One region of the Novibacillus thermophilus genome, then DNA from elsewhere that is predicted to be linked to it. Evidence: riboswitches for the same ligand, from Rfam matches in the RefSeq annotation. Region 1 holds a riboswitch; each other region holds the start of a gene.
What was found. A riboswitch is a leader RNA that binds a small molecule or an ion and turns the genes downstream of it on or off. The one in region 1 is predicted to bind S-adenosylmethionine.

Region 1 (6,017 bases):
ATTGTACTAATGATATTCTATCATATTTTTCAAATTAAACAAACATTTGTTCCCCTATGCACTTAACGACTGGCCATCACTGCCATAGATTTAGTGAACGCCTTTAAAAAGGAGGATCTATTTTAGCTACCACAATCGAATGCTGAAAGACATTCGGTTTGTGAGCCATTTTGCAGCAAGCACAACCCCTTCCGTCCATCATATTCGAGGGCATGCAGGGCTCTCGTTCGCCACAATGACGAATTGCGGAACCTGTGCTAAAATAAAGGCGCGCAAGAGAAACCTTGCGCGCAAATGTCTTTGTGAAGAAGGTGCTGCCTACCTTCTTCACCTTTTCAATGCTTTTCTCGGAATGGGCGGAGCCTCCGCACCTGCCAAGCCGCCTCCGATCGCATACTGCAATCTGACGACATCTTCTCCGAGGCGACGCAGGCGTTCGATAACGTCAGGATCGACCAACCTCTTGTCGGAATAGTGGTCGTTGTGGGCATAGACCGTACCCGGTACGACGTGGGCGCGGAAAAAGCCGAAAAGTGGTTTTAGCTGGTGTTCAATGGCCAGAAAATGGTGGTACGTTCCACCAGTGGCAATTAAGCCGACCACCTTCCCTTCCAAGGCGCCATTGGGTATGAGGTCAAACACGTTTTTTAGCGCTCCCGTATACGAACCGCGATAGACAGGTGTTCCGACGATGAGCGCATCGGCATTTTCTATTTTTTGAATGACCTGCTTCGTATCCCCCTCATACAGTTTTGGATCTCTGCCGTCACAAAACGACAGTTTATAATCCCGCAAACTGATGAGGTCCGTCGCCACCGACGCATCGTACGCTTTAGCGAATGTGAGCGCCTGTTCGACGGCGATGTACGTTTTAGAGCGCGGTGTCAAACTTCCCGACAAACCTAACAGTCTCACACCACCACTCCTCTGTCTCTCAAAGCCTGCTCTTTTTCTCGGACGAGCGGGATCACGTCTTCCCCGAACGCTTCCAAGTCGGTCTCATAATGAAGGAAACCGACGAGTACTAAATCCACTCCGATCTTCTTAAGTTCGATGATGCGATCAGCCACTTGCTCAGGCGTCCCAATTAACCCCGTTTTAAAACCGTCATTGTACTGCACGAGGTCTTCAAGGGAAGAATTGGCCCACATCCCGTCCCTCTCCTTCGTGGACTGACCGGCTTCTTTGACCGATTCACTGAAACCTCTTACAGCTTCCTCATCTCTATGTGACACGATTTCCCGAAGGGTTTGGACGGCTTCTGATTCTGTGGGGCGGACGATAGCAAAACCGTTAACGGCAAAGTTCAGTGTGCGTTCTTCGACTTCGGCGAGGGACCGGACGTCTTCAATTTGTTCTTTGAGGCCGTCCAGCGTATTGCCGTTCATGAAATACCAGTCGGACACGCGTGCTGCCATCCGCCGGGCCGCCTTTGAATTTCCCCCTTGGAAAATCGGAGGAGTGTGTATAGGTTTCGGCTTGAGCGGGGCGCTGTTTATCCGGTAAAAGTCCCCTTTAAACGTCGTCTCCTCTTCTGTCCACATTGACCGCAACACACGAATGAATTCTTCCGAACGGCGGTAACGTTCGTCGTGTTCAAGCCACGGCTCGCCGTAACCAGTAAACTCGCCTTTAAACCAACCACTGACGACATTGACTGCGGCGCGGCCACGACTGATGTGATCCAGTGTAGCGATCATCTTCGCATAAACTCCAGGGTGCCAAAGGCCGGGAAGGACGGCGGAGATAAGCTTAATCCTCGAAGTGACACTGGCCAGTGAAGCAGCTAGCGTCGCTGCTTCTAGTTGATTTTCTGCTCCGTAGTTCGCTATAAAACGCGTTTGCAACAAGGCGTATTCAAAGCCGACTGCTTCTGCCGTTTGGGCGTAACGTTTGTTTGCTTCAAACGTCCAGTCTGTTTGCTGCGGAAGTCTGGAAATGACGAGCCCTCCGCTCACGTTCGGCACCCAATAAGCAAACTTTATGTCGCTCAATGTTTTCTATCTCCTTTATCATGAACCTCGATGGGTCCGATCCTATGGGAGATGGGACCCGTGCCAAATGTCTTTGTGAAGAGTGTGTTGCCAAAAGTGTACCTTTTTTTCGTTTTTATGTTGTTGGAGTACGCTGATCTTTCTCAATGACAAAACCGGAGGACACGAGGTTGACTGGATGGGCAATCGTATCCGCCACCGGGCAGTGGGCTTCGACAAATTGTAAAAACTCTTTCACTTTCGCTTCCGGCGCATCAGTCTTCAAAAACACTTGATACCTCACGTCGGAAAAACCGGGGCGAACGTCCGATTTGTCCAAAAAGCCGTCTAAATCTAAATCTCCTTCCAGCTCGATGCGCAGTGCGTCAACGGTTATGTCAAATTTCTCGGCGTAAGTCTGAATGACGATGGACTGGCAAGCTCCGAGGGCCGAAAGGATGAGTTCCACCGGATTCTGTCCCAGATCCGTTCCGCCGAGCTCCTTTGGCTCGTCGACGATGACCGTGTGGCCCCTCGAGTGTGTCCGAACTTGAAATTTTTCTCCTAATTGCGCGGTTGCCTTAAATGTACTTCGTGCCATTTCAATCTCCTCTCCAATCTTATGTTTCGTGCCATCAAAACCCGTGTGTTCCTTCTTTTCCCGCATCCCCCTTTAACGTAATAAAACCCTTCTCAACAAGAGAAGGGTTCACAAAACGCGGCACATTTTGTCAAGCCTTCTCATCTTCGGAATGAACCATTCCTCTGAAATTGGCACCGGGCCGTTGCGGCTGGTTGCCGAGAGTTCATAGGGTCAGTCCCTCCCCCTCTCTGGATAAGAAGCAGACAATTGCTATGTCATTTTGCTGACTTTGAAATAATCATATCACAAGAGAGATATCTGTCAACACCTTTTCAATTTATTGTCAATCGTCAGTGAAATTGTCCCCTTAACTGTTCCGAGAAAATGTCACTTTAGAAACCGGCCGAACGTTGTCATTTGTCCAGCCGGGCTTGCAAGCGTCACGTATTTATGCAAAGCTGAACTTGTTTTTTTGGGGATCGACCCCTTCCCTCGTTCAACAATCGTTCTCATTCTGAAGGAGAAAGCAGATGGATTCGATTCTGCTAAGGTATGACCTTCCCGCCATAAGAAATCGTCTGCCCCGAGTAATTGGCCGGTAATTTCGCGCGGTGAATACATAATCCAGATTCGTTCCTTCGGGCAACGGACGGTACGCCGACTCGGCTTGTTGAGGTTGGGTGGCAAAGCGGCGATGATGCTTTTTTGAATAAACCGAATTTAATCGGGCTGTTTATAACCGATTAAAATCTCTAAATCAACGGTGATGTCTGCCGCTTCCCGCTCTAAAAACGATCTGACCCGCTCCTCAGGGGCTCTCCACGCCAAAGGAGTCATGCGGACCAAGGAGTGAATGGACGATTGATCGAGGCTCATCGTATAACATATTCGCGAACGATCGAATTCGGGAAAAGCCTCTTGAAACCGGTCGACAGTCCCTTTGTTGGAATACGTCTGTTTTTCCGCTTCATCAAAAAAGGCGTCCCTTAACTCCTTTAAATAGCCGTTTTGCGGAACAACCTTCAGCACAAAGCCATTCGGTTTCAACAGTCTGTTGAATTGCGTGTAGTTTGAAGGTGACAAGATATTGAGAATGACGTCAAACTGTTTGTCTTTAAACGGCGCACGGGCAAGATCAGCCACACACCAAATTTTGTTCGAATCATGCTGGGACGCGATGGCGACACCTTCTTTTGATAGATCCACCCCGACGCCTGTTACCGTTTTTCCCACAGCTGTCACTATCTCGCATACGTTCGAAAGGTGGAAACCTTCACCACAGCCTGAATCGAGAACGTAGACGGTCTCTTTTTTTGAGGCCTGCTTAATGATGAATTTAGCTATGGACCGGATGAGCGGTTCAAAAAAACCGCCCTCTGCGTAGAGTTTTCTTCGCGCTTGGAAAAGGTCCTTCTTGTACTTAGTTTTTGTCGGGCGGGTGAGCAAGTTAACGTAACCTTGTTTGGCAAAATCAAACGTGTGGTTGTGGGAACACACGAGACTTTTTAAATCAACTACCTGCATAGATGAACCGCAAACGGGACATTGGAAAATGGATTCAAACTTGCGGGCATATGTTGCACTGATCGCTTTCTTCGCCATTTTGGACAAATTGGACACTCCCGTCAACGCCCATCCTTTTCAACTATTCTGCAAGATGTTAAGCAAAAGATGTATCGAAAATCGGCAAAACATCTCACCGGTTATCAGCTTACTCGCTGTCTCTTTGAGAATAGCAACCTTAACCCGAAAAACATGCTCACTAATGTTCTTTCAAACGGCGAATTCGGTCATTCAAATCGGGATGTGAGGAAAAGAAATAGGTCGTCCCGCGCTTCTTATTGTTAATCTTAAGCGTTTGTAACGCCGCCTGTTTCGTATCCACCCGGTTCACGTACAGTTTTAGAGAGTGTAAGGCGTGGATCATTTTGTCCTTTCCTGCCAGCTCCGCTCCGCCGCGATCAGCGTGGTATTCCCGGTGACGGGAAAAAGCCATGACGACGAGGCTCCCTAAAAGCGAAAACAGTATTTGGAACGCGATAACGGCAACAAAATGCACCACACCTTGCAACTCTGACCTCACAAAACGGGATGCGATGAAAGCGGCGATCCGGGCCAAAAAGACGACAAAGGTGTTGACGACGCCCTGCAACAGCGTCATCGTCACCATATCGCCGTTGGCGATGTGTGCCACTTCATGGGCGAGGACGCCTTCGACGGCGTCTTCATCCAAGGACTGTAACAGTCCAGTGGAAACGGCGACCAAAGAGCGACTCTTCGTCGGACCGGTCGCAAAAGCGTTCACTTCGGGTGAATGGTATACGCCTACCTGCGGCATTTTCTTGAGCCCGGCTCTTTTTGAGAGACGGTGAACAGTGTCCACAATCTTGCGTTCATCGGCTGACAAGTTGCTTTTCGGGTCGAGGACGCGCACGCCCATGATCGTCTTTGCCATCCACCGGGAAATGGCCAAGGAGAAAAGAGCTCCCGTAAAGCCGACGACAGCACTGAAGATCAGTAACGTGGCAAAATTAATCGTCCCCTCCGAAATGTAGTTGAAGTCAATTCCGAACACTGTGGACAAAATGGTGAACACAATCAACATGGTCGTCAGGACCAAAATATTCGTTAAAACGAATAAAACAATTCGTCGCACGTTCACTTTCCTCCGTCCTATAGGCTATGATTGACACTATTAGAACCAAGTTTTCCTCATGCCGCTTTGCGGCGTCAGCAATGAATAAAAATTGTCACGACGCCTACGTGTGCTGATGCTGTAAGCATGGCAAAATAGAAGTCCTGAAGTTTTACTCATCATCTCCGCAATTTCTTTCGTACAGGTCGGCAACCTCCCATTGATTCGGGTCCAGTTGGAGAGAATGCTTCCAACAAGCGCAAGCGTCGGCCCGGCGTCCGGACTGCCAATAGGCGTCAGCGAGCTCGTTGTGCAGGTCGGCATCATCTGTCATCTGCAACTCCTTTTCCAGACACTCAACAGCGGCATCCAATGCTTCCAACTCCATGTAGCAACGTGCCATCTCGCGATAGATACCGGCCGGAGGGGAAGCTTCGTCAGAATGATTGATCATCTGTTCATAGCAGTCCAACGCTTCTGACCACTCTCCCATCCCTCGGTAGGCTTCAGCCATCCCGATCCATACGTCATCGCGGTCGTCGCCGTATTCTAACGCCCGTCTAAAGTAATCGAGCGCTTCCGACCAATTTTGTTCCTTGAGAGCGATTCTGCCGAGGGACAGGTACGCGTCGGGTTGATACGGATCGAGGCGGTGCAGCGCCTTCCACGTGTTTTTGGCATCTCTCGTACGGCCGAGGGCGAGTTCGACCTCACCCAGCTGTTTCAATACGGCCGTGTTTTCCGGCTCTCTCTCTTTCAACTGCCTCAATAGGTCCAGGGCCTCGTCCGATTCCCCGATTTTATAGAGCAATACGGCTTTTGACAA
Region 2 (6,017 bases), 1.4 Mb from region 1:
TTAAAGTAGAGCTGGAAAAAAACCTCGCTAACAAATTGTCGAGGCAATTGAAAGATATGTGACGCTCCTGCACCCTCAAGATGTCCATACCGAAAAACTTGTAGGACATACTTCGATGAGGGCTACAACTTGGGAGAGCCGATGGACATCCCTTGGGGGCGATAAGGTCTATGTGTTTAAAGGTTATTGATGGCGTGAAACTCCGTCATCCCACGTCGGCTCTTTCTTCTCTAAAAAAGCCGATATGCCTTTTATTGTCTCTCGATGCTTACTGTTGCGGACAATCACCTCCGTGGCATAGTGGAGGGCAGACCAATCGTCCATTTGGAGTTGCCGGTAAAACAAGCGCTTTCCAAGCTCGATCACTTGTAAGCTGTGTTTTGCTACTTCGTTGGCCAGTTTTTCTGTTTCCTTATCAAGCTGGTCATCCGGGACCACCCGATTAACCAGCTCCATCGCTTCCGCTTCTCGAGCTGTATACAGTTTTCCCGTAAACAACATTTCTGCCGCCTTTTTTCTGCTAATGTTACGGCTTAAAAAGACGGCCGGAGTGCTACAAAAGAGTCCCCAGTTAATACCCGTTGCACCGAATTGAGCACGTTCTGAAGCTACAGCCAGATCGGAAACGGCGACCAATTCAAGTCCAGCTGCAACCGCGACACCTTGAACCTTAGCAATCACAACTTGTGGCAGATCTCGGATCAACTGTTTAACCCGGAAACTTTGTTCAAACAACGCGTGTACGGTTTCTGTATCTGACTCTTGTATTTCTTGAAAGTGGTGACCAAGGCAAAATATGTTTGGTGCCCCTTGGAGCACCACGACAGCCACTTCACGAGTATTGGCAATAGTTTTGAGCTGTTTCTCCATATCCTTCATTGCTTTCAGCGTAAGAGTTAAATTTTCATTAACGTTGTTTAGAGTCACCCATCCTACAGGACCACGACGTTCATAAAGAATCACTTGACTCAAAGCACGTCCTCCTTACAACCCTTTAGTTGGTGTTTAACTGCTTCTCTCGCTCTTTTTCACGAAGCAAATGTTTTTGTACTTTACCTGTGTTAGTTTTTGGCAACTCACAGAATTCAATCTCTTTGGGACACTTAAAGTGGGCGAGTCGTTTGCGGCAAAATGTTTGCAGTTCCTCCACACTCACGCATTCCCCGGGTTGAACTGTAATGAACGCTTTCGGGACCTCTCCCCATTTGCGGTCGGGGATGCCGATCACGGCTACCTCTAATACTGAAGGGTGTTCCAAAAGGACCCGCTCCACTTCTACTGAACTGATATTCTCACCTCCTGAGATAATGATGTCCTTTTGCCGATCCTTCAGCTCTATGTAACCGTCCGCGTGCCACACCGCTAAATCGCCTGTATGAAACCACCCGCCGTGAAAAGCTTGAGCAGTAGCTTCCTCATCTTTGTAGTAGCCAAGCATGACCCCGTTCCCGCGCATGAGGACTTCACCCATCGTGAGGCCGTCTTTAGGAACCTGGCGCATCTTGTCGTCGACAACAGTCAGTTCGCCTAGTCCGATATACGGAATACCTTGCCGTGCTTTTAATTCCGCCCGTTGATTGTCTGGAAGTGCATCCCACTCTTTTCGCCATTCATTGATCGTGAACGGGCCGTACACTTCCGTCAGGCCGTACACATGGGTGACCTTTGCTCCAAAAGACTCTAATTTGCGCAGCAAAGCTGGGCTCGGAGGGGCAGCAGCTGTAATAATGTGGACGGTGCCAGGCAATCCAGTTCTCTCACTCTCTAGATATTGGGAAATCATCGTCAGCACTGGGGGTGCCGCACAGAAGTGCGTGATGCCTTCTGATTCAATCAACTGAACGATTCGGGATGCCTCTACTTTGCGCAAAAGGACATGTGTGGCGCCAACTGCCGTCGCGGCCCAGGGGAAACACCAACCTGCGGCGTGAAACATTGGGAGTGTCCACAGGTACACGCTGTCAGGCGAAAGATTCATTTCTACGATTTCACTAAAGGCATTTATGAATGCTCCTCGATGGTGCAGCATGACCCCTTTTGGACGTCCAGTAGTTCCACTGGTGTAATGAATAGAAATCAAATCCCACTCATCTTGAACACTTACCGACATCGGGTCAAAGGGCACCGAGTGGAGCCAGCTTTCGTACGGAAGCACGTCCACGGGCTGTTCAATGTGGCGTGTAGTCGGGAAATGTTTATCCGTGCCATCGACGATGAGGACGCGGACACTTGGGACTTCTTCAAGACAAGGAACCAGTCGTTCAGCGTACGTGTCGTCCACAAAAAGGACAACTGCTTCAGAGTGATTGAGGATGTAGGACATTTCCTTTGATTTCAAACGAACGTTGATGGGAACGAGTACAGCTCCCATCAGAGGAACCGCCAGGTGAAGCTCGAGGGCAAGTTTGGTATTCGGAACGACTGCCGCAACACGGTCACCCCGCTGTACGCCGAGACGGTAGAGACCTCGCGCCAGACGGTGGACTCTTTCGTACAATGTCCGGTAAGTGTAGCGAGTGTTTCCTTCGACAACCGCTACGCGATCTGGAAAAGCCACTACCGTCCTTTCTAAAAACGACGCGGGGGTAAGGGGCGCTTGAAACGGTTGATGATACAAACTTGACATAATGTTAACCACCTTTCTCCCAGGAAATAAACCTAAAGTTCCTTCAGTTTGAGGGCACCTATAAGTCCGAGAAGGGCCAAGGAGATCAAATAAGTACTGACAGCAAACGCAGAATCAAAGTTGTCGACTAAAAAGGTGCTGATCATCGGTGCGATGCCACCCCCGAGGACCGCTCCGATTGCATAAGCAACCGATGAACCGCTGTACCGCAGGCGGGCTGGAAACGAACTTGCGACAAATGATGCGAGGGGGCCGTACATGGCACCAAACGTGAAAAACGCGAACGCTACCGCAGTCACAATGAGGAAAGGCTGTTTGCTGTTGACCAGGACAAAATATGGAAATGCCCATACCACCAAAGAGAGGACACCGACGACATACACGTTCTTGGCTCCGACGATGTCTGAAAAGTGTCCGAAAAGGACTACGGCAAGTGCCGCCGCAATGCCGCCGAGCACAGTGGCATTGGTTAGCAGATTCTGATCGAGGTTTAAATACGTCGATCCATACCCGATAAAAAACGTACTGAACGTGTAAAACGCAGCGAACATCACAATGTTCACTAAGATGGCCCAGAGGATCGTTTTAGGGTAGGTGCGAAGCGATTCGAGCACAGGAGCTTGGGACACATTTTCGTCTTTTAGAACTTTTTGAAACTCTGGTGATTCCAGAACGCGTAAACGGGCGTACAGTCCGACGATGACTAGGCCCAAGCTGAAAAGGAACGGAATGCGCCATGCCCACGAAAAAAAGGCGTCACCGGATACCGTGAGTAAGAGTGAAACAACGGTTGAAGAGAGTACTAAGCCGAAGGGTGAACCCAGCTGTGGGAGGCTTGCAAAAAATCCGCGTCGATCACGCCCTGCCCACTCCATAGAGAGCAAGACAGCACCTCCCCACTCTCCGCCTGCTGAGAGACCCTGTAAAAAGCGGAGAATCGACAACAAGAGCGGAGCCCATATGCCAATTGTTTCATAAGTCGGTAAAAGCCCCATAGTCGTTGTCGCGATTCCCATCATCAGTAATGTGAAAATGAGTGTCGTCTTTCTTCCAAAGCGATCGCCAAAGTGACTAAAGATAAAACTGCCAACAGGTCGTGCCACAAACCCGATGGCAAAGATTAAGAACGTCTGCATCAACCCTGCGTAAGGGTCAGAATCCGGGAAAAACAAAGTAGGAAATACGAGGGCTCCCACTGTTCCGTAAATAAAGAAGTCGTACCATTCGATGGTTGTTCCGATCACGCTCGAGATGGCGGCCCGACGTCGGTGAAGGGATGTTTCGGAAACTTCAACTGATACATCATAACTCATTCACACTCTCTCCTCTCCTGTCACTATTTCTAGGCTCGACACATACAAAAACCCCCTCTTCGATAAGAAGAGGGGTTCGCTCTGTAGCGAAACGCTCTTCTTATCTCTCGGAACGAGTTAAACTCATCCCGCAGGAGTTGGCACCTTTTTTGCACTGCGCGAGTGCAAAGAGGTTGCCGGGCTTCATTGGGCCAGTCCCTCCGCCTCTCTTGATAAGAAGCATTCACTATGAATATGTAATTGAAAAAACTTGTAATTATCCTACAACTCTATTCTCACATTGTCAAGGGGAATACGCCGTTCAGTTTAGAAAATTTTTTCTGAACTACTTTGTCCGCACCTTACAAAATTGTAAGTTTTGGTAGTTAAAATGTAAGACCAATCAATGTCAATCAGTTTCAAATTTTTCTACGATAAAAGAAGAGCCGAAAGATCGTGATACTTAAATGGCTTTTGGGAAAAAAGCGTGTGTGGTACGGGTACTAGAAATGCGTGAACGTGTTTAGGGGGAAGGGGATGTGAGCACATGGATACGGGTCGGTTTATTTGTGTCCTTCAACACTCAATTCCTGCGACGTTTCGTCTCTTTTTGGCAGTGAACTTTCTGATTTACGGAGCTGCTAAACTGACGTTCGGACAATTTGGCGTACCAACAGAAGAAATTGCCGCCATGCGAGGAGAAGGTTTTACGTTAGCTTGGACATTTTTTGGATATTCGCGCTTATATGAAATGTTTATCGGGTTAGGGGAAGTCATAGCCGCTGTCTTAATCGCGATTCCGAGGACGGCAACGTTGGGTGCCATCTGTTATTTTCCAATTGCCGTTAATATTATGATGGTCAATTATGCTTTTGATATTGGTGTTCAAGACCTCAGTACTGTTTTGATGGTTATGTGTCTCATCTTACTGTGGCTGGATCGCAAGAAACTTCTTTTGATTTTTGTAAAATCACACGATGTGGCAGAAAGAGTGAAAAAGTTATGACAAGCTTTGTCGTTTCGGAATTAATTGTGATCTTCGTTCTTACGACGTTGTATTATTTTATTAAGGATATCAAAAGCGACCATAAGAAAAAAGTATGAGTTTGTCCAAGGATAAAGGAGTGTGCGATTAGTTTTGTCATTGCGGTAGGGGAAATCAACCGCACGTATAAGGATTATAGATGATACAGCAGTTTCAGTATTGTGAGAACTTCCGAGAGAAACTCCCAATTTTTTGCTGGTACTGATCATTTTGGGAGGTTACCGACCGCCTTATACGATGCCTTCCTTTAGCTATGTCATGATGGATCAGTCATTGAGAACGTGTTGATAAGCGTAAGACACTCTATCAGACAGAAGCGTAAAGTCTCACTTGATGACACGGTCATTTTGTATAATATTGACGAAAATGTATTTAGTGAGAGGTGGGAAGTTGAGTAATCAGTTGTGGGATACGTTGTGTCAAATGTGTGACGAGGCGCGAGACAAGTGGGGGGTAAGCGCACAAGAAATAGCGGATACATTGCAACAGCATCGCAGTAACGTCAGCCGGGAATTAAACCGGCTCGTCAAACACGGTTTGGTTGAGAAAAAAGAGGGGCGCCCTGTCTTGTTCCGTGTGGCTCGTACATCAGCCGGCATCCAAGTATTCGGTCGAATAATTGGGGCAGAGGGTAGTTTTCGCGCTCCGATTGAACAGGCGAAAGCGGCTTTGCACTACCCTCCGTACGGCCTCCATACTCTCCTCTTCGGCGCGACAGGCGTCGGAAAAAGCATGTTTGCGCGTTTGATGTACGAATACAGGCGGATTTCCACCCAGCATAAAGGAGAATTTGTCACCTTCAACTGTGCTGACTACGCTCACAATCCTCAACTGTTGCTTAGTCAGTTGTTTGGCAGTGTGAAGGGATCTTATACGGGAGCGAGTCAAGACCGGCGAGGTTTGTTGGAACGGGCTGATGGCGGCATGCTTTTTTTAGACGAAATTCACCGTCTGCCTCCAGAAGGTCAAGAGATGTTGTTCACTTATTTAGATACAGGATGTTACCGCAAGCTGGGAGAAACGGAGGACGGACGACAGGCACAAGTATTCATCG
Region 3 (6,017 bases), 1.2 Mb from region 1:
GGCATTGATTCCGATGCTCCGGAAGCGGCGGGAGAAGTCGGCAGGGTCGGTGTTGCCATAGATTCCTTGCGGGACATGGAGCTGCTGTTTCAAGACATTCCCCTCGACCGCGTCAGCACGTCGATGACGATCAACGCTCCGGCCCCCGTCCTGTTGGCGATGTACATCGCCGTCGCGGAAAAACAGGGGGTTCCCCTCGACAAGTTGTCCGGCACAGTGCAAAACGACATCTTAAAAGAGTACGCCGCCCGGGGCACGTATATTTATCCACCGCAAGAGTCCATGCGACTGGTGACGGATGTCGTGGAATTTTGCACGAACTGGATGCCCCGTTTCAAACCGATCAGTGTCAGCGGGTACCACATGCGGGAGGCAGGTGCGTCAGCTTCCCAAGAATTAGCCTTTACACTGGCAAACGGTATCGCCTACATCGAGTATGCTCTGGCAAGAGGGCTGAAGATCGATCAAGTGGCACCTCAGTTTTCATTTTTCTTAAGTGTACACAATCACTTTTTCGAGGAAGTGGCCAAATTCCGTGCCGCCCGCCGCTTGTGGTCCCGCTTGATGCGCGAGCGCTTCGGAGCGCGCCTTCCGCGGTCGCAACAGTTTCGGGTACACGCCCAAACCGGGGGTTCTACGTTGACTGCCGTCCAGCCCGATAACAACGTCGCGCGAGTCGCGCTCCAGTCCCTCGCTGCCGTACTCGGCGGCGTACAGAGTCTACACGCCAATGCGTCCGACGAGGCACTGGCTTTACCTACAGAGGCGTCAGTGCGGACAGCGCTGCGCACACAACAAATTATCGCCTATGAGAGCGGTGCCGCCGACACGGTGGACCCACTCGCCGGCTCGTATTTTGTTGAGGAATTGACGGACCAGTTGGAACAGCGAGTCCAGGACTATTTGGACGAAATCGAGGGGCAGGGGGGAGCCGTTGCCGCCATTGAACGCGGGTATGTTCAACAGACAATTCAGGACGGCGCCTATCGCCATCAGCAAAAAGTGGAACGCGGTGAGGAAGTCGTCGTCGGTGTAAACCGGTTTGTCGGCGAAGAAAACGGGGAGATCTTTTTGCACCAATCGGATCCGAGGCTGGAACAGCGACAAAAGCGATTTCTACAACAACTGCGCCGATCCCGGGACAATGTGCGCCTACGGCACGTCCTCTCGCAGCTGCAGTTGGCAGCTTCAGGAAACGAGAATGTGATGCCTTTCATCATCGACGCCGTGAAAAGCGGGGCAACCGTCGGTGAAATATGCGACACGCTGCGAGAAACATACGGGGAATACGATTCGTCTTGAGACGTCAGCCCCCTTTTCGGCTCGCCGTACGGACTGGCTGCCGGGGTGTGGACCGAAAATGTGAAAAACGCTCACTACATCGCCAGTCGGCTAAAGGCCGGGACGGTGTGGGTCAATTGCTACAACGTAACCGATCCGGCCTCTCCTTTCGGCGGTTACAAACAGTCTGGCTTCGGCCGTGAAATGGGGTCGTACGCCCTTGAAAACTATACAGAAGTCAAAAGTGTCTGGATTCATTTGAAATAGGCTGTGATGAGGAAGGGGGCTCGAGGAGCCTCGCCCTTTGGCAGGGCGCTTCTGAAGATGAGAGAGGACGTTGTCGATTCTGTAAAAGGTTGGGAGGAGTAGAAACGGAAAACTTTTAAAAAAACCTGTTGTCCCTTCTCTCATATCGTGGTAAAATCTTTTCAGCTTAACTTAATACAAACTAGACATCTCTTATCCAGAGAGGTGGAGGGACTGGCCCGATGAAACCCGGCAACCATTTGCGCCCTCACGTGCAAAAAGGTGCTAATTCCTGCAGGTGTCGACCTGGCAGATGAGAGAGGACGTTTACCTTTGCTGTAAAACCCTTTTTCTCTGCGAAAAAGGGTTTTTTAGCTGTTAAAGGGAGGGAGACACGTGATTCAGTTAAAGGGCATTCGTAAGCACTTTAAGACGGCTGCAGGGACAATCCGAGCTGTAGATGACATAGATCTGACGGTCGAGCCCGGAGAAATCTTCGGGATTATCGGCTACAGCGGCGCGGGAAAGAGCACCTTGATCCGGACGATCAACTTGCTGGAACCGCCGACCGCCGGAGAAGTGAGGGTGGGGGAGCGCGTTTTTACCCAGTTGTCCGGACGCGAACTGAGGGAAGCGCGGCGGGAAATCGGCATGATTTTTCAGCAGTTCCATTTGCTGTGGTCCCGTACGGTCAAGGAGAACGTCCGCTTTCCGCTGGAAATCGCCGGCGTTGGGAAGGCCGAAGCCGATGAGAAAGTCAGGCACATGCTCGAGCTTGTCGGCCTGACGGACAAGGCGGACGCTTACCCGGCGCAACTGTCCGGCGGGCAGAAGCAGCGGGTCGGGATTGCGAGGGCGCTGGCCAATGACCCGAAAGTGTTATTGTGCGACGAGGCGACGTCAGCCCTCGATCCGAAGACGACGGACGACATACTCCGTTTACTCCAAAAGATTAATCGCGAGTTGAATCTGACGATCGTCCTCATCACCCACGAAATGCACGTTATCCGCAAAATTTGCCATCGCGTGGCGGTCATGGAAAACGGGCGTTTCGTCGAAAGCGGACCGGTGTCCGACGTGTTCCGCCGGCCGAAAAAAGAAATCACGCGTCGGTTCGTGCGGGACGTGGCCGGGTTGGAGGAAGAAGCGAAAGAAGCCCTTGACCTTTCCTTTCGTGATATGTTTTCCGGACGGATCCTCAAGTGCACATTTTTCGGGACAGAGGCGAAACAACCGGTCATCAGTCGCTGTATCCGCGCCTGTGAGGTCGATCTCAGCATTTTGCAGGGACAAGTGCGTCAAGTCAACGACACGGCCTACGGCACGCTGTATGTACACGTTGACGGATCTTCGGAGCAGGTGGCGCGAGTCGTGGACTTTTTGCGGGGGTCAGACGTCGAAGTGGAGGTGTTAGACAGTGGATTTCCTTCTGCCTAACGTCCAATGGGATTTGCTGTTGGCTGCGACGTGGGAGACAGTGTACATGATGGTCATCTCCACTTTTTTCACCGCTTTGTTCGGACTCCCACTCGGGATTGCCCTCGTCGTGATGGAAGAGAAAGGCCTGTGGCCACTGCCGTGGTTGCAGCGCCTCGTTGGCTTCGGCGTCAACCTGTTTCGCTCCATTCCGTTCATCGTGTTGGTCGTGTGGATGATACCCGTCGCCCGAATGTTGGTCGGCACGTCCCTCGGTCCGACGGCGGCGTGCGTGTCGTTAGTCGTTGGTGCCGCACCGTTTTACGCACGGCTGGTAGAGACGTCGCTCAGGGAAGTGGACAAGGGCGTCATCGAAGCGGCAAGGGCCATGGGGGCGACCCGCTGGCAGATCATTCGCAAGGTGTATATACCCGAAGCGTTGCCGGGATTAGTTGCCGGGATTACGGTCACGTGTATCACGCTCGTCAGTTATTCGGCCATCACCGGAATACTCGGCGGGGGAGGCCTCGGCGATCTCGCCTACCGCTTTGGCTTTCAGTCGTTCCAGACCGACGTCATGGTGCTGGCGACGGCGGTTCTCGTCCTCATGGTGCAAATCATACAGAGTGTCGGGGACCGGGTGGTGCAAGCCATTGATAAAAGGTAGTCCCTCGGGATCTGTCAAGCGGGCCTTTTTCCGGACACATGTTGCCACTGGCACGTGTCATCAAAAAAAAGGGAGGAGTTTCACGATGTTGAAATGGCTGAAATACGCAAGTACACTGTTTGTCGTCTTCGCCTTGGCAGCTTGCGGCAGCGGGGCGAGTGACGGAGGTGGCGATTCGGCGGGTGAAGAAAGCGGTGAAAACAGTGCCGAACGTACGGAGGAGACGATCCAGTTAACGGTCGGGGCGACGGCAGTGCCTCACGCCGAAATTTTGGAGCACGTGAAGCCCATCTTGGCTGAACAAGGTGTGGAACTGGAGATCAAGACATTCCAGGATTACGTCCTGCCGAATAAAAACCTAGTCGAAGGGGAGCTGGATGCGAACTACTTCCAGCACATCCCGTGGATGGAATCGTCCAATGAAGAAAACGGATGGAACATTGTCGACGTTGTCGGCGTGCACATTGAGCCCCTTGGCGCGTACTCGGACAAGTACGAATCGATTGAAGAAATTCCAGACGGTGCGACCGTCGCGGTTACGAATGCCTCGGGAGAGCAAGACCGCTTTGTCCGCCTGTTGGAAGCGAATGGACTCATCACGTTGTCTGAGGGCGAGGGGGACAAGACGCTTCAAGACATCGTCGAAAACCCGAAAAACCTTCAATTCGAACAAGTGGAAAACGCGATGTTGCCCCGTGTCCTGCCTGACGTAGACTTGGCGATCATCAATACGAACTACGCTTTGGAGGCCGACCTCAATCCGGTGGAGGACGCCCTGTTTATCGAAGGCAAAGACTCACCTTACGTCAACGTACTGGCAATAAACGAGGGAGACGAAGACAAACCGGGCATTCAAGAGCTGGCTGACGCCTTGACGTCTGACGACGTTCGGCAGTTTATGGAAGAAAAGTACGATGGCGCGGTTGTTCCCGCCTTTGAGTGATGCCTAGCACACTTCCTTCATAAAGTTCCATTCTCCGACGCATGCTATAGGAAGACGTTGGCAGAATGGAGGATCGCGATGAAACATGACCACAACGTGGTGAAAGACAATTGGACCCAGCTCGCCCTGCAAGATTACAAACAAGGCTTGGGGGCGTTTAGCGAGCGAATGCCTGAACTGGTGGGAAGTTTCAACCGCTTCACGGAGGAGTGTTTTAAACCCGGGGAGCTGGATGAAAAAATGAAGCACCTGATGGCGTTAGCTGTGGCCGTCTTTGCCAACGATGAGTACTGCATCATCTACCACGCGAAAGGTGCCCTCGACCAAGGGGCGTCTGAAGGGGAGATCATGGAAGCCGTCGGTGTAGCCGCAGCGTTCGGTGGCGGAGCGGCCATGGCTCAAGGCGTCACACTCGTGCAGGACGCCGTACACGAACTGCAGCAACAACGTGAGGTGCACTGAAGCCAATTAAAACCCCGTGATGCGAAGCGAAAGCATCCCGGGGTTTTTGTTGTGGCTAAAGGGAGGTCTTCGGATATCAAAGGATCGGGGTGCAATCTTATATCGCCGTATCCCTTGCCGCGGCTCAGTTGGCAGGAGGAGATCCTACGGTCATTGACGTCCTTTCTCTGTGATTGCAGCAGAGGAGAGGCCGTGTTACGATAACCGACATCACACAAAAGGGAGTGTTTTCGTATCGCGACCAAACCGAATGCGACTCATTCGATCGAAGCTGCGATGTTTCAAGCTTACGGTGTGACGTTTGAGCAGTACTGCCTCGAACTGGACACCCGAATCGAAGTCGAACGACTTCGGGAAGAAGACTATAAGCAGTCCAACGCTATCGTCAGCCAATACAACAGCCAAAGCCATAAAAGGTGAGCACCAACCGGGCTGGATCGTCATCCGGCCCGCCTTGATGCGAAAAGGTGCAGAAACAACGCGACACATGCACGCAGGTGACCGTCTATGAAGTATCCGCGATGGCGAAATCATTTTTCGCTTTACCTTGAATTGGGATATGTTATACTTTACAATGATAATAATTCTAAATTAGAAACCACAGTGGGGACATCGGCGGCAGATGCCCGACTGTCGTCATGACGATACTACCATGACTACACTATAGAACAATGGAGGAATGCAACATGTCAAGTGCTCCTAAATTAACGATAGAGGATTTGCACGCCTCAGTTGAAGATAAGGAAATACTCAAAGGAGTGAATCTCGAAGTCAAAGGCGGCGAAATTCACGCCATCATGGGGCCGAACGGTACGGGGAAAAGTACCCTCGCATCAGCCGTGATGGGTCATCCGATGTACGAAGTGACAAAAGGGCGCGTCACGTTGGACGGAGAAGACCTCTTGGAGATGGAAGTAGATGAGCGGGCCAGAAAAGGGCTCTTCCTTGCTATGCAGTACCCGAGTGAGATCAGCGGAGTGACCAACTCCGATTTCTTGCGCA
Region 4 (6,017 bases), 1.6 Mb from region 1:
GCGACGTAGTCCCCGAACTTCGGATGGGCATTCAGTCCAGTGCCGACAGCTGTTCCGCCGATGGCCAGTTCCTTCATGTACTGAACGCTCTCCTTGATCATGTTTTCGTCTTTTTCCAGCATCCTGTGCCATCCGCTGATTTCTTGCCCCAAAGTTAAAGGTGTTGCATCTTGCAAGTGGGTTCGGCCAGTTTTAATGATATCTTGAAAGTCTTCAACTTGTTTAGCAAATGTTTGTTTCAGTTTGTCAACGGAGGGCAAGAGCTGGTCTTCCACGGCGATGACAGCGGCGACGTGGAGGGCGGTGGGAAACGTGTCGTTCGAACTTTGTGAACGGTTCACGTCGTCGTTCGGGTGAACGCGCAGTTCACTGCCCTTTGCTTCAAGAATTTGATTCGCTCTCGTAGCGATCACTTCGTTGACGTTCATATTCGATTGGGTGCCGCTCCCCGTTTGCCACACGACGAGGGGGAAGTGCGCGTCCCATTTTCCGTCCAAAATTTCGTCGGCGGCTTGAGCGATGGCCTCTGCCTTCTCCGGTTCCAAGTTGTTCAAACGCCGGTTCGCTAGTGCCGCCCCCTTTTTGAGCATGGCGAAAGCGCGAATGACGTCCATGGGCATTTTTTCAGTGCCGATGGGGAAGTTTTCGTAACTGCGCTGGGTTTGCGCCCCCCAGAGTTTATCGGTCGGGACTTTCATCTCTCCTAACGTGTCGCGTTCAATACGGTAATCCATCGGTGAATCTCTCCTTGTCTCATGATTGGGCTAGCTCCATTGTACACTTTTACTGAGGCAGTTTGAAGAAGGGGCCGGTTCCCGTTCGCAAAGGAATTGAAGTGGCATGAGTGGACTTCACGTATGTCAAATTCATACTTGACATATCGGAATAAGTGAAATATGCTTTTGCGGAAAGCTGGAAGGAGGATCAAGATGACAAATGTTTTGATTGTGATCAATGTGGTACTGTTGCTCTTGTTTGCTTTAGCCTTGTTCTTCATGCAGAAAAATCATTTATCTTTTTCTAAACGTGTGTTTGCCGGTCTGGGGATTGGCATTGTCTTCGGCCTCAGCTTGCAATTTGTTTACGGCCCGGATTCAGAAGTAGTTGAAAAGTCTGTCGATTGGTTTAACATCGTGGGAAACGGGTACGTCACATTGCTGCAAATGTTGGTCATGCCCCTCGTCTTTATTTCCATTCTCGCAGCGTTTACAAAATCTCAGTTGTCACACAACATCGGCAAAATCGGCGGCGTGATTATCGGCATTTTGATCGGTACGACGGCGATTGCCGCCGTTCTCGGAATCGGTGCAGCCTTCGTGTTTGATTTGCAGGCGACGGAAATACACGCCGGAGAAGAAGAAGCAATCCGCGGCGAAGAACTGGAAGAAAGAATGGGCGAATTGGAAGGCATGACGGTGCCGCAGCGAATCGTGTCGTTGTTGCCGGGAAACCCGTTCTTGGATTTTACCGGAGCTCGCCCGACGTCGACGATTGCCGTGGTGATATTTGCAAGTTTCCTAGGGATCTCCTACTTGGGAGTCAAGCGAAAACATGCTGAACAGGCGGAGATGTTTGCGAAACTGACGGATGCGTTACACGCTGTTGTCATGCGGGTTGTCACGCTTGTCATCCGTTTGACACCGTACGGTGTCCTCGCCTTGATGAGTCGGGTTTCTGCGACGAGCGATCTTCATGCCATCTGGCAATTAGGTAAATTTGTAGTGGCGTCTTATGCGGCACTGCTGGTCATGTTTGCGGTCCACTTGCTCCTCATCGCCGTGTCCGGTCTAAATCCGCTGACATATGTCAAAAAGGTGCTGCCGGTCTTGACGTTTGCCTTCACTTCCCGCTCCAGTGCGGCGACGTTGCCGCTTAACGTGCGGGCTCAACACCAAGACCTGGGTGTACCCGAAGGTACGGCGAATTTCGCTGGGTCGTTCGGTCTCACCATCGGACAGAACGGGTGTGCTGGCATTTACCCGGCTATGCTCGCGGTCATGATCGCGCCGACTGTCGGTATCAACCCTCTCAGTCCTTCTTTCCTTCTGACGTTAGTCGCCGTGGTCGCGTTGGGTTCGTTCGGCGTTGCCGGTGTCGGCGGAGGAGCTACCTTTGCCGCGCTCATCGTGTTATCCGCGATGAACCTCCCAGTTGCTCTGGCGGGATTGCTCATCTCCATCGAACCGCTCATTGACATGGGACGTACGGCTGTCAACGTCAGCGGAAGTATGACGGCCGGGGTGCTGACCGGCAGGGTGACGGGAGAGCTAGACACGACTATTTATGCAACACGTCGGGGTATGACATTGCCTGTTGACGAAACAAATGCAGTGGGGTAAAATAAACTCAATTTTAAATTGACATTCAATTTCGCTTCTTATCCAGAGTGGTGGAGGGACTGGCCCGATGAAGCCCGGCAACCTGCTGATCTTTTCGATTGGCAAGGTGCCAACTCCTGCAAGACAGCGGTCTTGAAAGATAAGGAGGAGGAACGTGATTGACTGCCTTCTTCTTATCTAGGAAGAAGGTTTTTTCGTTACAAATATCACTCTTATCGAGAGCGGCGGAGGGACTGGCCCGATGAAGCCCGGCAACCTGTCGATCTTTTCGATTGGCAAGGTGCCAACTCCTGCAGGAACGTTTCCTGAGAGATAAGAGGAGGCATGCCATCCCTCTTCTTATGGGGGGATTTTTTGCTGTGGGGGAAGGTGACATCTCACTGTAAAAACAAGAGGAGTGAAGAAAAAAGTGCGGTACGTTTTCGTGAGAGTGGCGTTGTTCGTCACGGCGGTTACAGTGTTTTTCGTCGGCTGTCAACGTTCGGTGGGGGACGAGGCGGAAGGTGAAGGAGCGGACAAACCGGACAAAATTCGCTTGGATTACGCTTATTACTCCCCGGTAAGTCTCGTGTTAAAAGAAAAAGGCTGGGCAGAGGAGGTGTTTGCTGAGGAAGGGATTGACGTCGAGTTTGTACTCAGTCTCGGAAGTAACAAGGCATTGGAATTTTTAAACAGCAACAGCGTAGACTTCGGTTCGTCGGCGGGAGCGGCTGCACTCATCGCCAAATCAAACGGGACACCGATTGAGACTGTCTACATCTATTCTAAACCGGAATGGACCGCCCTCGTCACGAATGCCGATTCTGACATTCAACACGTGGACGATTTGAAAGGGAAGAAGGTGGCGGCCACTATTGGCACGGATCCGTACATCTTTTTGCTGCGGGCATTAAACGAGGAAGGACTATCAGCGGAAGACGTGGAAGTGGTGCCCCTCCAGCATCCCGATGGCGCCACGGCACTGTCAAAAGGAGAAGTCGATGCCTGGGCAGGATTGGACCCGCACATGGCTCAACTGGAACTGGAAGAAGGGGCGCACTTGTTTTATCGCAACCCCGAATTCAATACATACGGCTTTCTCAGTGTGCGTTCAGAATTTAAAGAAAAGTATCCCCAATACGTAGAAAAAGTGATCGAACTGTATGAGAAGGCGAGAAAGTGGACGTTAGACCATCCGGCTGACGCGACACGCATTTTGGCCGATTCAGCGCAGTTAAATAAAGACGTGGCCGAAATCGAAATGGGGCGCAACGATTTCTCCGATCCCGTTCCAGGAGCTGTGCACCGTGAAGCGATAAAAGCTGCCGCAGAAGTGTTGCAAAGCGAAGGAATCATTGGTGCCGATGTCGATATCGACTCCCTTTCCCATGAGCTCATACAGCCATCGTTTACCGAAAAAGTCGTTCAGTAATGCCAGGAGAAAAAAGGAGTTGGCGAATCGTGGCCCGATTACAAGAAAGAGAACTTTCAAAGCCGTATCGTTTTCCGTCTCAAGAAAGGTTTGGCAAAAAGGGGAGTGGCGCGAGCTTTTGCGTTCCACCTTTTCTGATCAGAAGCATCGTTCCGCTCCTCGTCGTCATTTTGTGGGAAGTCTTGAGCCGAGCAGGGCTCGTTGCCGACAAATTGCTTCCGGCACCTGCAACTGTCGCTGTGACCATTCTCGAGATGGTACAGGACGGCAGTTTGTGGAGCCATGTCGGCATTACTCTGTACCGGGTCTTGATCGGGTTTGTCATTGGGACGGCGGCCGGAGTCGTGTTCGGTGCGCTCGTCGGGGTGAACCGAACGGTTGAACAGTTATTCGACACGTCCATTCAAGCCCTTCGCTCCGTCCCGTCTATCGCCTGGGTACCGCTGTTCATTTTATGGTTCAGCATCGGGTAATCTTCCAAAATTACGCTGATTGCTGTCGGCGTGTTCTTTCCCGTCTACTTGAACACTGTCAGCGGTATTCGGAACGTGGACAGAAAACTCATCGAAGTGGGGCAAGTGTACCGCTTTAGCGCGTATGAACACATCAGGAGAATTGTCTTGCCCGCTTCCCTGCCATCCTTTCTCGTCGGATTGCGGAGTGGACTGGGCTTGGGATGGATGTTCGTCGTCGCTGCCGAACTGATGGGGGCCAGTGAAGGTCTGGGCTACTTGCTCGTCTTCGGACAGAACACGTCAGCCCCGCAACTCATCATCAGCAGCTTGATCTTGTTCGCTGTTCTGGGCAAATGTACCGATGCCGTGTTAAAAGGAGTGGAAAGGAAGGCGCTACACTGGCAAGACGGTTTGCCACAAAAAGGTAAGTAGAGGGGGTAGCACATGTGTTGAGTGTCGAACGAGTGACCCGCACGTTTGCCAACGGGAAGACCGCTGTTAAAAATATCAGCTTTACAGCGGAGAAAGGCGAAATTGTCGGCATTCTGGGGATGAGTGGATGTGGGAAGAGCACGCTCCTCCGCGTTATCGCCGGTCTGGATACGGGATACGACGGTGTCGTCAAGATTGACGGACACGTGGTGAACGGTGTGGGTGAAGAAACGGGAGTCATTTTTCAGGAACCGCGCCTCATGCCCTGGCTGACAGTTGTCGACAATGTCTGCTTCGGGTTGAAAGGGAGTAAACAAGAAAAATACAATAAAGCCCAGCGACTGATAGATCTCGTAAACTTGACAGGATTTGAAGAGCATTATCAGAAAGAACTGTCGGGCGGAATGGCACAACGAGTGGCGATTGCCCGGGCCCTCGTCACTTCTCCCGAGATCCTGTTGTTGGACGAGCCGTTTAGCGCCCTTGACGCATTGACCAAAATGCGGCTGCAAGATTTACTGCTCGATGTCTGGAACGAATGCCGATCCACGATGCTGCTCGTCACACACGATATCGACGAGGCTCTCTATTTGTGCGATCGGTTGCTCGTATTGCGCGGCCAGCCGGGAGAACTGTTTCGCGACGTTGCGGTCGAACGAGGACGACTGCGTTCCAGAGGAGATTACCGTGTGGCTGAACAGAAGAAAGCCATTTTGGACACGTTGAATTTGACGCACAGCTCCTCTAGTCGACGGGAACGACCTGATTCATAACGAATACTCTTTCCGATATTTTCAACGAAAATCGCCCGTTTCAATCGAAACGGGCGAAGCGGATTACTCCGTCTCAAGGGGGTAGTACCCTTCTTCGTTGTGGACCTCCTGTCCTGTGAGGGGCGGGTTGAAGACGCACACCATGCGCATGTCGGTTTTAGCCCGCAAGTAGTGTTTCTCGTTTCCGTCAAGGGCGTACATGGTACCGGCTTTGATCGGATACACTTTGCCGTCTTTCAGTGTTTCCACTTCCCCTTCTCCTTCGATACAGTAGACGGCTTCAAGGTGGTGTTTGTACCAAATGAACGTTTCGGTTCCGGCGTAAATGATAGTGTCATTCAAGGTAAATCCCATGTTGTCCTTCTTGAGCAAGAAACGGCGACTCGTCCAATTTTTATCGGATGTCTCGTTCTCTGTCCCGACAATGTCATCGAGCGATTTCACAATCATAGTTAAGCTCCCTTCGTAACCATAAGTTAATGGTGTAACACGTGTTGTATGCTTTTTTCCAGAATGTTGAGGCCGAGCGTCAGTCCTTCTTCGTCAATAGTGAGTGGAGGAAGGAGTTTCACTACCTCATCTTCTGGGCCCGACGTTTCGATAATCA

Region 2: linked by a shared signal. The riboswitch ahead of B0W44_RS03385 (MFS transporter) and the one ahead of B0W44_RS14075 (OsmC family protein) in region 1 are both predicted to bind S-adenosylmethionine.
Region 3: linked by a shared signal. The riboswitch ahead of B0W44_RS08655 (methionine ABC transporter ATP-binding protein) and the one ahead of B0W44_RS14075 (OsmC family protein) in region 1 are both predicted to bind S-adenosylmethionine.
Region 4: linked by a shared signal. The riboswitch ahead of B0W44_RS04305 (aliphatic sulfonate ABC transporter substrate-binding protein) and the one ahead of B0W44_RS14075 (OsmC family protein) in region 1 are both predicted to bind S-adenosylmethionine.

The regions. Positions count from the first base shown of each region.
Region 1 is NZ_CP019699.1:2,893,230-2,899,246, reverse strand. It holds gene B0W44_RS14085 (NADPH-dependent FMN reductase) at 328-915, opposite strand; gene sfnG (dimethylsulfone monooxygenase SfnG) at 912-1,994, opposite strand; gene B0W44_RS14075 (OsmC family protein) at 2,110-2,574, opposite strand; SAM riboswitch class I at 2,712-2,815, opposite strand; gene B0W44_RS14070 (putative RNA methyltransferase) at 3,277-4,158, opposite strand; gene htpX (protease HtpX) at 4,319-5,212, opposite strand; gene B0W44_RS14060 (tetratricopeptide repeat protein) at 5,364-6,017, opposite strand, start outside.
Region 2 is NZ_CP019699.1:678,535-684,551, forward strand. It holds gene hflX (GTPase HflX) at 1-62, shown strand, start outside; gene B0W44_RS03375 (enoyl-CoA hydratase-related protein) at 184-963, opposite strand; gene B0W44_RS03380 (acyl--CoA ligase family protein) at 995-2,626, opposite strand; gene B0W44_RS03385 (MFS transporter) at 2,659-3,939, opposite strand; SAM riboswitch class I at 4,037-4,158, opposite strand; gene B0W44_RS03390 (hypothetical protein) at 4,466-4,924, shown strand; gene B0W44_RS03395 (sigma-54-dependent transcriptional regulator) at 5,354-6,017, shown strand, end outside.
Region 3 is NZ_CP019699.1:1,734,327-1,740,343, forward strand. It holds gene B0W44_RS08645 (acyl-CoA mutase large subunit family protein) at 1-1,302, shown strand, start outside; partial or broken gene B0W44_RS08650 (aldehyde dehydrogenase family protein) at 1,324-1,548, shown strand; SAM riboswitch class I at 1,738-1,847, shown strand; gene B0W44_RS08655 (methionine ABC transporter ATP-binding protein) at 1,924-2,964, shown strand; gene B0W44_RS08660 (methionine ABC transporter permease) at 2,945-3,610, shown strand; gene B0W44_RS08665 (MetQ/NlpA family ABC transporter substrate-binding protein) at 3,696-4,553, shown strand; gene B0W44_RS08670 (carboxymuconolactone decarboxylase family protein) at 4,632-5,015, shown strand; gene B0W44_RS18100 (YuzK family famiily protein) at 5,292-5,435, shown strand; gene sufC (Fe-S cluster assembly ATPase SufC) at 5,702-6,017, shown strand, end outside.
Region 4 is NZ_CP019699.1:877,973-883,989, forward strand. It holds gene fumC (class II fumarate hydratase) at 1-734, opposite strand, end outside; gene B0W44_RS04300 (L-cystine transporter) at 930-2,339, shown strand; SAM riboswitch class I at 2,375-2,485, shown strand; SAM riboswitch class I at 2,549-2,658, shown strand; gene B0W44_RS04305 (aliphatic sulfonate ABC transporter substrate-binding protein) at 2,749-3,750, shown strand; gene B0W44_RS19190 (ABC transporter permease) at 3,780-4,223, shown strand; gene B0W44_RS19195 (ABC transporter permease) at 4,242-4,637, shown strand; gene B0W44_RS04315 (ABC transporter ATP-binding protein) at 4,652-5,410, shown strand; gene B0W44_RS04320 (ectoine synthase) at 5,474-5,860, opposite strand; gene ectB (diaminobutyrate--2-oxoglutarate transaminase) at 5,887-6,017, opposite strand, start outside.